Ruficoccus amylovorans: one gene and its partners. The protein of the gene in region 1 interacts with the protein of each later gene in a pairwise test. Links are inferred from orthologs where the notes say so. Each region holds a gene or a part of one and is shown in the gene's direction. Other genes may lie near its edges.

Region 1 (3,067 bases):
TCCACCTGGCCGGAAAGGTCAAGGACTTCGACGTTAGCTCGAACGATCCGGAAGACTGGGTCTACCCCGAACGCTACGCTCTCAAGCGTGAGCAGCTCCGCAGCATGGCCCCGCACGTGCTCTACGCGCACTGCGCGCTGGTGCAGGCGGTGGAGGATGCCGGACTGACGCCGGAGGAGATTTCCAACCCGGAGACGGGGCTTTTTACATCCTCGGCCGGGTCCGTCCGCCTGCTCACCCACCACATGGAGCGGCTGAAAAAGGGCGGCCTGCGCCGCGCCAGCCCGATGGGAGTGGTCTCCTCGGTGACGGGTACGCTGTCTTTCAACCTCGTGGCCCTGCACAAGATCCTCGGCTCCTCCGGGGGCTTTGTCTCGGCCTGCGCCTCCTCCGGGCATGCGCTCGGCTACGCCTGGGACGAGATCGCCCTCGGGCGGCAGGAGCGTGTGATCGTCATCGGCGCGGAGGACGGCGACCTGGAGACGATCTTGCCCTTCGGGGCGATGCGCGCACTCAGCCCTGATGCCGAACCGCCCGGCTCGCGTCCCTTTGACAAGGCCCGCAACGGCTTCGTCGGTACCGGCGGGGCAACCGCCCTCGTGCTGGAATCCGAGGCCTGCGCCGCCGCCCGCAACGCCCCCGTCTATGCCCGTTTCAGCGGCTGGGGGCAGGCGTCCGACGGGTACAATGTCGCCATCTCGCATCCCGAGGGCGACGGCCTGGCCCGCGCGATGGAACTTGCCCTCAGGGCCACCGGCACGGCGGCTTCCGAGGTCGAGTACATCAACGCCCACGCCACCTCGACGCCGATTGGCGACACTTCCGAGATGAAGGCGATTCGCAAGGTCTTCGGCGCTGGCGGCCCGGCCCTTGCCAGCACCAAGGCCCTCACCGGCCACGGCCTGTCGCTGGCCAGCGCGATGGAGGCGGGCTTCACGGTCCTGGGGATGAAGGAAGGCTTCACGCCCGGCTCGGCCCACATCACCGACCTCGACCCCGAAGGTGAGGACTTGAACATCATCCGCGAAACCCTCGACAAGGGGCCCCGCGTCGCGATTTCCAACAGCAGCGGCTTTGGCGGTGCCAACGTCGTCACGGTCTTTAAATCGGCCTAGCCCGATTTTACAAATTCGTAGATTTAATCATTCGCAAATTCGTAAATCTACCAGTCAGTAGGCTCCGAAATACGCGAATGGATGAGCTTACGAATCTACACATCCTCAAATCTACGAATTTAAAAAAAGATGAGCAAACGCCGCTACGGCCAACATGGCCGCGACAACGCCCACGCCAGTGACCGCATCGCCATCGAACCGATGGACGAGAAGCAGTTCCTGGCCAAACTGCGCGAAACCGAAGATCCGTTCGTGCTGGTGATCGACGGCGTGCAGGACCCGCATAACCTCGGCGCCTGTCTGCGCAGCGCGGACGCCGCCGGGGTGGACTTCGTCATCGCCCCGCAGAAGCACACGGTCGGGCTGACCGAGACCGTCCGGCGCATCGCCTGCGGCGGGGCCGACAAGGTCCCCTACATCCAGGTGCAGAATCTCAACCGCACGCTTGAAAAGATGAAGGAAATCGGCCTGTGGATCGTCGGGACCGGCGACGAGGAGTCGCAACTCCTGTACGAGGTGGACATGAAAGGCCCGCTGGCCATCGTGCTCGGGCGCGAGGATCTCGGGGTGCGCAAGTCCATCGCCGACAAGTGCGACTTCCTGGTCAAAATCCCCATGTGCGGCCACGTTGATTGCCTCAACCTGTCCGTCGCCGCCGGGATCTGCCTGTTCGAGGCGGTCCGCCAGCGGCACAGCGCCGGTTGATCAAGGCCGATCGCCATCGGTTCACAACTTCGGATTCTTGTGTTTTAACCACAGAGAGCACAAAGGACACAGAGGCGATGCGCTAGCATCGAAAGTGCAGGCTATGCCTGCCGCGGGTGTGGGCTGCGTAAGTCCGCAATCATTATGCCGAGGGTTTGCAACTTAGGGCACTAGCTGCCGTAGCCGTAAAAGCGCCGGTGTTTGCGGAAGAGGTTGTATTTAAGGATGGCGTAGATGGCGCGGACACCGTCGCGCCAGCCGATCTTCTTCCCCTCGGAGTAGGTGCGACCGTCGTAGCTGATACCGACCTCGTAAATGATGCAGCCGGAGTGGGCGAGTTTGGCGGTGATCTCGGGCTCGAAACCAAAGCGGTCCTCCTCGATCTCGAACTGCTGGATAATGTCCCGGCGGCAAACCTTGTAGCAGGTTTCCATGTCGGTGAGGTTGATATTGGTGAACATGTTCGAGAGCATGGTCAGGAAGCGGTTGCCGAGCATGTGCCAGAAATAGACCACGCGGTGCGGGCCGCCGCCCAGGAAGCGCGAGCCAAAGACCACATCCGCCCCGCGGTGCAGGATGGGGGAAATGAGCGTGGGGTAGTCGCGCGGGTCATATTCGAGGTCGGCGTCCTGGATGATGACGATGTCTCCGGTGGCGGCGGCGATGCCGGTGCGCAGGGCCGCGCCCTTGCCGCGGTTGGCTTCGTGGTGGAGGAGCTTGTGGTAGGCGTCGGGTTGGGCGCGGAGAATGTCGAGCGTGCCGTCGGTCGAGCAGTCATCGACGACGATCAGCTCCAGATCGTGTTCTGAAAAGGCTGGGCTGTCCTGAACGCGTCGCAGGATTTTCAAGACCGTATCTTCTTCGTTATAGCAGGGGACAACAACGCTCAGGATCATACTGCGCCCAGTAAAAATAGGCGGTTGCCTTTTGGCAAGACGGGAGAGCCGGTTCCCCTTCTAAGCTGTGGAAGCGCACGCCACGCTTTTTCACGGTGTGATACCGGGTTTCGCGCTTGAAGGCCGTATTTTTTGCCGGATAATCCGTCCTTATGCATCGCTTTCTCGGACGGCATCTGGATGCCGCGGCAAAAGTCTCTCTGCATGCGCGCCAGCATTGGCGAACGTTGCTGGTGCGCGGGTTGATCATCACTGTGGCCATTGTGGGAGTCGTGTTGCTGGGGAAGTCGCTGGAGGCGGATATTCCGCAAATCGAGACCTGGATGCGCGATCAGGGCGCGTGGATGCCGG
Region 2 (3,028 bases), on another replicon or contig:
ACTACGTTAACATCCGCATGGTGCGCGAACTGCCGCACCTGCACGAGATGAACATCGGCCACAGCATCATCAGCCGCGCGCTCTACACGGGGATCACCGAGGCCGTGCGCGAGATGAAGGCCCTCATGAACGGCGTGCTGCGATGAACATCCGGCTGGAGGAAGGCGGCTTCGTGCTCGGGGTTGGGACGGACCTGGTGGATGTCGAGCGCATCCGCGCTTCCCACCAGCGCCACGGCGAGCGCTTCCTCGACCGGGTTTTTACCGCCGTTGAGCAGGCCTACTGCCTCGACCACCGCAATCCGTATCCCCATCTGGCCGCCCGTTTCGCCGCCAAGGAGGCGCTCTCGAAGGCTTTCTCGACCGGCATCGGAGCGGAGTTCGCGTTCACCTCGCTCAGCGTCGAGCACGGGGAGCGCTCCCAGCCGCTGGCCCGTCTGGACGCTAAAGGGCAGGCCCTGCTGGAGGCCGTGGGCGGAACCAACGTCCTCCTTTCCCTGACTCATACCTCGACTCTGGCCCAGGCGTTCGTCCTCATCGTGCGACGTCCCGGTTGACCGACGTCTTTTTTCAAAAAAGCCATCCTCGAACTCCCGACCCCCGATCCGCCATGCCCATCGCCCATCCCATTCTCTCGACCGACGAATCCCTCGATTTCGAGCGCACGCTCTTGCCGGGGCGTGAGCAGCAATGGACGGCCATGAACAACGCCGGGCGTGCCGTGGGCCGGGCGGTGTTGCAGGACTTCGGCGAGCTGGCCGAGGTGCCCTCGCGCCTGCGTGTGCTCGCGCTGGTGGGCAAGGGACACAACGGCGGCGACGCGCTGCTGGCGGCGGACGAGATCCTCAAGCGCCACAGTGGGGCCGAGGTGCACCTGTTGCTGCGGGCCGATAAAAAGGAGCTGCGCAGCCTGACCCGCCGCGCCTTTGACGAGCTTTTGAAATCCTCCCGCGCCAGCCTCTGCAATGAGCTGACCTACCGGCAGGAAGCCTACGACATCGCGCTCGACGGGCTGCTCGGGATGCAGTTCCGTCCGCCACTGAAGTCCGATCTGGCCGATCTGCTGGCGGAGGTCAACGCCCGCCGGGGCATCCGCTTCCGCGCGGCGGTGGACCTGCCCAGCGGCCTCGGTGACGCGGACGCCTTTCAGGCGGACTTCACTTACGCCACCGGCATCGCCAAGAGCCCGCTTTTCGACCCAGCCCATGCGGACAAATGCGGTCGCATCCGCTACCTGGACATCGGGTTTTTCCAACTGCCCTACGAGGGGCCGCGCTCGTTCGCGGAGAACATCCTGCCCGACGCCGCCTTGCAGAGCCAGGGCGGGCTGCGCCCGCCGCGCTGCGACAAGCGCACCTTCGGCCACCTCTTTGTGCTCAGCGGCTCGCGCTCCTTTCCGGGGGCGCTGCTGATGAGCGTCAAGGCCGCGCTCAGCTCCGGCGTCGGCCTGCTCACGGCCTTCGCGCCCGAGTCGCTGGCCGCGCAGTACGCCGCCGCCGTGCCTGAGGCCATGTGGGTGCCCTGGCCGGAAACGCCCGAGGGCGGACTGGCCCTGGAGGGCTGGCACCTGCTGCGCGAACGTCTTTCCCGCGCCGACGCGGTGCTCTGTGGCTCCGGCATCGGCCGCGAACCGGAAACCCTGCAACTGGTCCGCGACCTGGTGCGCGAGGTCGAGCTGCCGCTGGTCATCGACGCCGATGCGCTCCAGCCGGAGACGGCGCTGGCCGCCGCCAGCCGCCCGGCCTCGGCGGGGGGCGTTGTGCTGACTCCGCACATGGGCGAATTTATGCGGCTGGCCGGGCGGCAGAGCGCGGAGTATTCGCGGGAGGCGCTGGTGGATTTTTGCCAAAAGCACCGCGTGGTCACGGCTCTGAAAGGCCCGCATACCCGCGTGTGCGACGGCTCGCAGGTCGCGCTCAGTACGCGGGGCGGACCGGTCCTGGCCCGGGGCGGCAGCGGCGACATGCTGGCGGGGTTGATGGGTGGCCTCGTCGCCCAGCAGCCGCGCGCGCCCTTCGAGCCGGCCTGCCGGGCGGTGCTCTGGCACGGCCTCGCCGCCGACCATCTCGCCCGTACCCGTGGCCAGATTGCCGTGCACACCACGGAGTTGCTGGAGCACTTCGGCCCGGCCCTGCGGGAGGCTTAGGGGCGGGTTGGTTTACTTTTTAACACTTTAGGACAACGCAACGGATGGACAAGGAACTGACGCCCACGCAGGCCACGCTCGTGCTCAACGGCCTCTCCGGCGTCGGCCCGGTCACGCTGCGTCGGCTGTTCGATCATTTTGGCGAAGATCCCAGGTCGGTGCTGGCGGCGGGCGTGTCGGCGCTGCGGCAGGTGCAGGGAGTGGGGCCGGAGATGGCATCCACGATTGCCAACTGGCGCTCGCATTTCGATCTGGCCAAAGAGGAGGAAAAACTGGCTCGCGGCGGGGTGAACTTTATCCATACGGGCAGCGTGGAGTACCCGCCGTTGCTGAAGGAAATCTACGACCCGCCCATCGGCCTCTACACCAAGGGGCCGCTGCGAGTAGGCCGCAAGACCGTGGCCATTGTCGGCAGCCGCCATACCACGCTCTACGGGCAGGGGGTGGCCCGCCGCCTCGCCGCCGACCTCGCCCGGCTGGGCATCTGCGTGGCCAGCGGGTTGGCCAGGGGGATCGACACCGCCGCCCATGAGGGTGCGCTGGAGGCCGGAGGGCCGACCGTGGCCGTGCTCGGTTGCGGGCTGGACATTATTTACCCGCCTGAAAACATCGACCTGTACCGCCGCCTGGAAAAATCCGGGGCGATTTTTTCCGAGTTCCGGCTCGGCACCCGCGCCACCAAGAGCACCTTTCCCATGCGCAACCGCCTGCTCTCGGGCATGAGCCTGGCGGTCATCGTGGTGGAGAGCGACGCCAGCGGCGGCAGCATGATTACCGCCCGCTTTGCCGCCGAGCAGAACCGGCAGGTCTTCGCCGTGCCGGGACGCATCGACCAGCCCTCCAGCCGCGGTTGCCACCAGTTGATCCGCGACGGGGCTACGTT
Region 3 (3,151 bases), on another replicon or contig:
GGCTGGGAAGAATGGGCGCTGGTCGTGCTCATGGCCGGGATCGTTGCCCCCGTGGTCGAGGAACTGGTCTTCCGCGGGGCGCTGTACCGCTTCCTCAAAGGCCGGCTTCACCCGTTGCTGGCATTGACAGGCAGCTCGTTCTTCTTTGCCTTGATGCATCTTAACCTGCTCCAGTTTGTGCCGTTGTTTCTACTGGCCATGCTGCTGGGCCGCGCCTACGAACGCACCGGCTCTATCCTGGTCCCCATTTGCTTCCACGCCTGTTTTAACCTGAACACGCTTCTGCTCATCTCGATCGCTCCCCAAATCGTACAAACCTCTCCGGCATGACTCCTTTCTCTCATAGTCTGGCCCAAAGTGTCGGCAGCCTGAACGAAACCACCCTCATCAGTTGCATCCACAACTGGCTCGGGCGGGCCACTCCCCCGCCGCCGGCGGGCATAGGCGACGATTGCGCCGTGCTTCCCGCCGTGCAGGGCTCTCCACTGCTGACCATCGACCCGGTGGTCTATGGCAAACACTTCGACGACTCCCTCCCGCCCGAGCAGGTCGCCGCCAAGCTGCTCAAGCGCAACCTCTCCGACATTGCCGCCATGGGCGGGCGTCCGCACGCCGCCGTGCTCGGCCTCATGCTCTCCGCCAACCTCTCCATGACCTGGCTGGAGCGCTTTTTCGAGGGCCTGAAAGTCTCCAGTCTGACCTATAAAACGCACATCGTGGGCGGCGATATCTGCTCAGCCGAAGGACGCACCTTCGCGGCCACGCTCACCCTCTACGGCGAGGCTTCCCGCCCGGTGCAGCGCCTCGGCGGGCAGCCCGGCGACCGGGTCGCGGTCACAGGGCATCTCGGCGGTAGCCTGCTGGGTAAGCACGCCGCCTTCATCCCCCGCCTGACCGAGGGCCAATGGCTGGCCGCCCGCCCCGAAGTCAAGGCCATGATGGACCTGACGGACGGCCTGGCCAAGGATCTCCCGGCTATGCTTCCGCCTCAGGCCTGCGCCCGTCTCGACACCGCATCGGTCCCGCTCGACGAAGCCGCCGGTCGCATGGCCGAACGCTCCGGGCAAAGCCCGCTTTACCACGCCTGCTGCGACGGCGAGGACTACGAACTGCTCGTCATCCTCGACGGCCAGGCCGACCTTTCCCCCCTCCTTGAAGCCTGGAGCCGCGATTTTGACCTGCCTCTAACCCTGATCGGCAAGTTCGCCGACGCCAGCCCCGAAACCGACGGCCATCTCACCGACGCCGCCAACGGAAATATCCTCTTCCCCCGCGGTGGTTATCAGCACTTGAGCGGACAATGAGCGGGCAAGCGGCATTTCTCCACCGGCTGCGCATGGGGGTGCTCACCTCCGGCAGCGACGCGACCCGCCAGCTTGGTCAGGAACTGGCCGATTGCCTGCCCGATGACACCGTTCTCGCCCTGCACGGCAACCTCGGCACCGGCAAAACCACCTTTATCAGCGGCCTGGCGACCGGACTAGGCATCACCCGCCCCGTCACCAGCCCGACCTACAACATTTACAACCTCTATCGGGGCCGGCGACAGCTCGTCCACCTCGACGCCTACCGGCTGGAGCAGGCCGACGAAGCCGAAGGCCTCATGCTGGAGGACTTGCTGGAATCCCCCTGGCTGCTCGCCGTCGAGTGGCCGGAACGCTTTTCACCCGAATGGCTGCGCCGGGCCTGGCGGCTACACTTCAGTTTCGAAGGCGAAAACGAGCGCCTGATCCGACTCGAAAGCGATTCCAGGTAGCTTTGAGGATTATGCGAGAGGGTGTTTTTGAAAAAGAACACCCTCTCGCGCTCTTCCCCAAAAACTTTTGAGACGAAACTTCGTTTCTTCGCAAGAACGGGAACCGTCAAATTCGATTACTTTTTTAACCGGAAGGACAGGGAGTGCGGAAGGCCACGCCTCCGGACAGACTTGCCGCACTTTCCGGCCTGCCTGTTCGAGCCCTGGCTTTATCAAGACCGTTTGAAAGCGATGTTACTCCTTCGGCTTTTCCGATGCTTCCGGTTCCACCACCTCAGGGGCAGCCTCGGCGGTAGCTTCCGCCACAGCAGGAACTTCCTCAGCCGCAGGCCCGGCATCCGAGGCGGCTTCCGGCTCAGATGAGGCAGCCTGCGCAGCTTCCTCCGTCTTTGAAGCGTCAGGATTCTCGGACGTCGAGGACCCCTCTTTGGGCGAACCGCTATCTTCTGCTGCGGCAGTGACGGCCTCGGCAGCCTCCGAGGCAGACGGCTTGGGAGCCACGGCCACCGGCGGATTGGCGAAAAGCTTTCCATCACCAAACTCGGTCACATACCCCTCGCTCACCAGCCAGCGCAAATCCGCAAAAAGCTGGTGCACCTGCTTTTCCTCGGCGCTGAGACTTTGCTTCCGCACGACAGGGGCGGGTTCTGACGCTTTGTCTGCGGTGTCGCCAGATTCCTGCTCAGCCTCACCGGATTCCTCCTGCTCAGCCTCACCGGATTCCTCCTGCTCGGCCAGTCGGTTTTTCTCGTGGGCCTCGACGATCCGGGCAGCTTCCTCCTCCGATACCTTGTCGATGGCTGGAGCCTTTTCCGGCGGCAGCGGCTGCTCGCCGCCCTTTTCCAACGTAATCCCCAGAAAAGTTTCCGGCAGGGTGGAAACGTTGATGTTCTGGTGGTTCTCAATGAAATCGATCAGTTCCTGCAAGGACTCGGAGAAGCGCGTGTTACTGTCGCGGAAGGAGCGCTTGACCGCGCAGACGTAGGAAACGCCCTTGGAACCGCGCTTGTAGATGGTGAAGTTCATCCGGCGCAGGCGACCGCGCAGGTTGTTCGCCGTGTCGAGCGGGAAACGCAGTTGGCGATCGAGCACCGCCTTGATCGAACGCGCAATCGGTCCGTCCGGAAGCAGATCCACGCTCTTGCCCGAGAGGCGCACCTGCTCGGACTCGCGGATAACCTCGCTGCGCCGCTTGGCCAACAGGAAGTGCTTGGCCGCTTCGGCTCCGTCCAGGTACTCGGGCTCGCCCTCGCGGGGAGAGACCACCTTGTAGCGGACCACGTGCGACATCTTCTTCAGCCACGCGTCGATCACTTCCTGGTCCTTCACCGCCTCGATTTTCTGCTGGAAGCGCTCGAAGGCCATGTTAGGCACGCGACGGGCGTGGTGCTCGGC

Evidence for each region.
Region 2: the proteins of rlmB (region 1) and H5P28_RS02575 interact in binary tests that used the Escherichia coli proteins (3 or more experiments, as listed by UniProt). The link is inferred for Ruficoccus amylovorans from one-to-one orthologs.
Region 3: the proteins of rlmB (region 1) and tsaE interact in binary tests that used the Escherichia coli proteins (3 or more experiments, as listed by UniProt). The link is inferred for Ruficoccus amylovorans from one-to-one orthologs.

The regions. Positions count from the first base shown.
Region 1 is NZ_JACHVB010000063.1:135,968-139,034, reverse strand. What follows is about bases 117-3,032. They hold rlmB (23S rRNA (guanosine(2251)-2'-O)-methyltransferase RlmB), read left to right. Parts: upstream 117-1,244; coding sequence 1,245-1,820; downstream 1,821-3,032. Other genes in these bases: H5P28_RS18465 (TVP38/TMEM64 family protein), read left to right, coding at 2,869-3,032; H5P28_RS18470 (glycosyltransferase family 2 protein), read right to left, coding at 1,991-2,716; H5P28_RS18480 (beta-ketoacyl-[acyl-carrier-protein] synthase family protein), read left to right, coding at 117-1,115. Outside these bases: more of H5P28_RS18480, read left to right, coding at 1-116; more of H5P28_RS18465, read left to right, coding at 3,033-3,067. UniProt on the Escherichia coli protein: Specifically methylates the ribose of guanosine 2251 in 23S rRNA.
Region 2 is NZ_JACHVB010000012.1:350,531-353,558, forward strand. The notes cover bases 1-2,877. They hold H5P28_RS02575 (NAD(P)H-hydrate dehydratase), read left to right. Parts: upstream 1-609; coding sequence 610-2,145; downstream 2,146-2,877. Other genes in these bases: H5P28_RS02565 (pyridoxine 5'-phosphate synthase), read left to right, coding at 1-146; acpS (holo-ACP synthase), read left to right, coding at 143-556; dprA (DNA-processing protein DprA), read left to right, coding at 2,190-2,877. Also shown: more of dprA, read left to right, coding at 2,878-3,028. UniProt on the Escherichia coli protein: Bifunctional enzyme that catalyzes the epimerization of the S- and R-forms of NAD(P)HX and the dehydration of the S-form of NAD(P)HX at the expense of ADP, which is converted to AMP.
Region 3 is NZ_JACHVB010000034.1:149,832-152,982, reverse strand. Bases 29-3,028 are described here. They hold tsaE (tRNA (adenosine(37)-N6)-threonylcarbamoyltransferase complex ATPase subunit type 1 TsaE), read left to right. Parts: upstream 29-1,300; coding sequence 1,301-1,756; downstream 1,757-3,028. Other genes in these bases: H5P28_RS11180 (hypothetical protein), read right to left, coding at 1,991-3,028; H5P28_RS11190 (thiamine-phosphate kinase), read left to right, coding at 327-1,304; H5P28_RS11195 (CPBP family intramembrane glutamic endopeptidase), read left to right, coding at 29-330. Outside these bases: more of H5P28_RS11195, read left to right, coding at 1-28; more of H5P28_RS11180, read right to left, coding at 3,029-3,151. UniProt on the Escherichia coli protein: Required for the formation of a threonylcarbamoyl group on adenosine at position 37 (t(6)A37) in tRNAs that read codons beginning with adenine.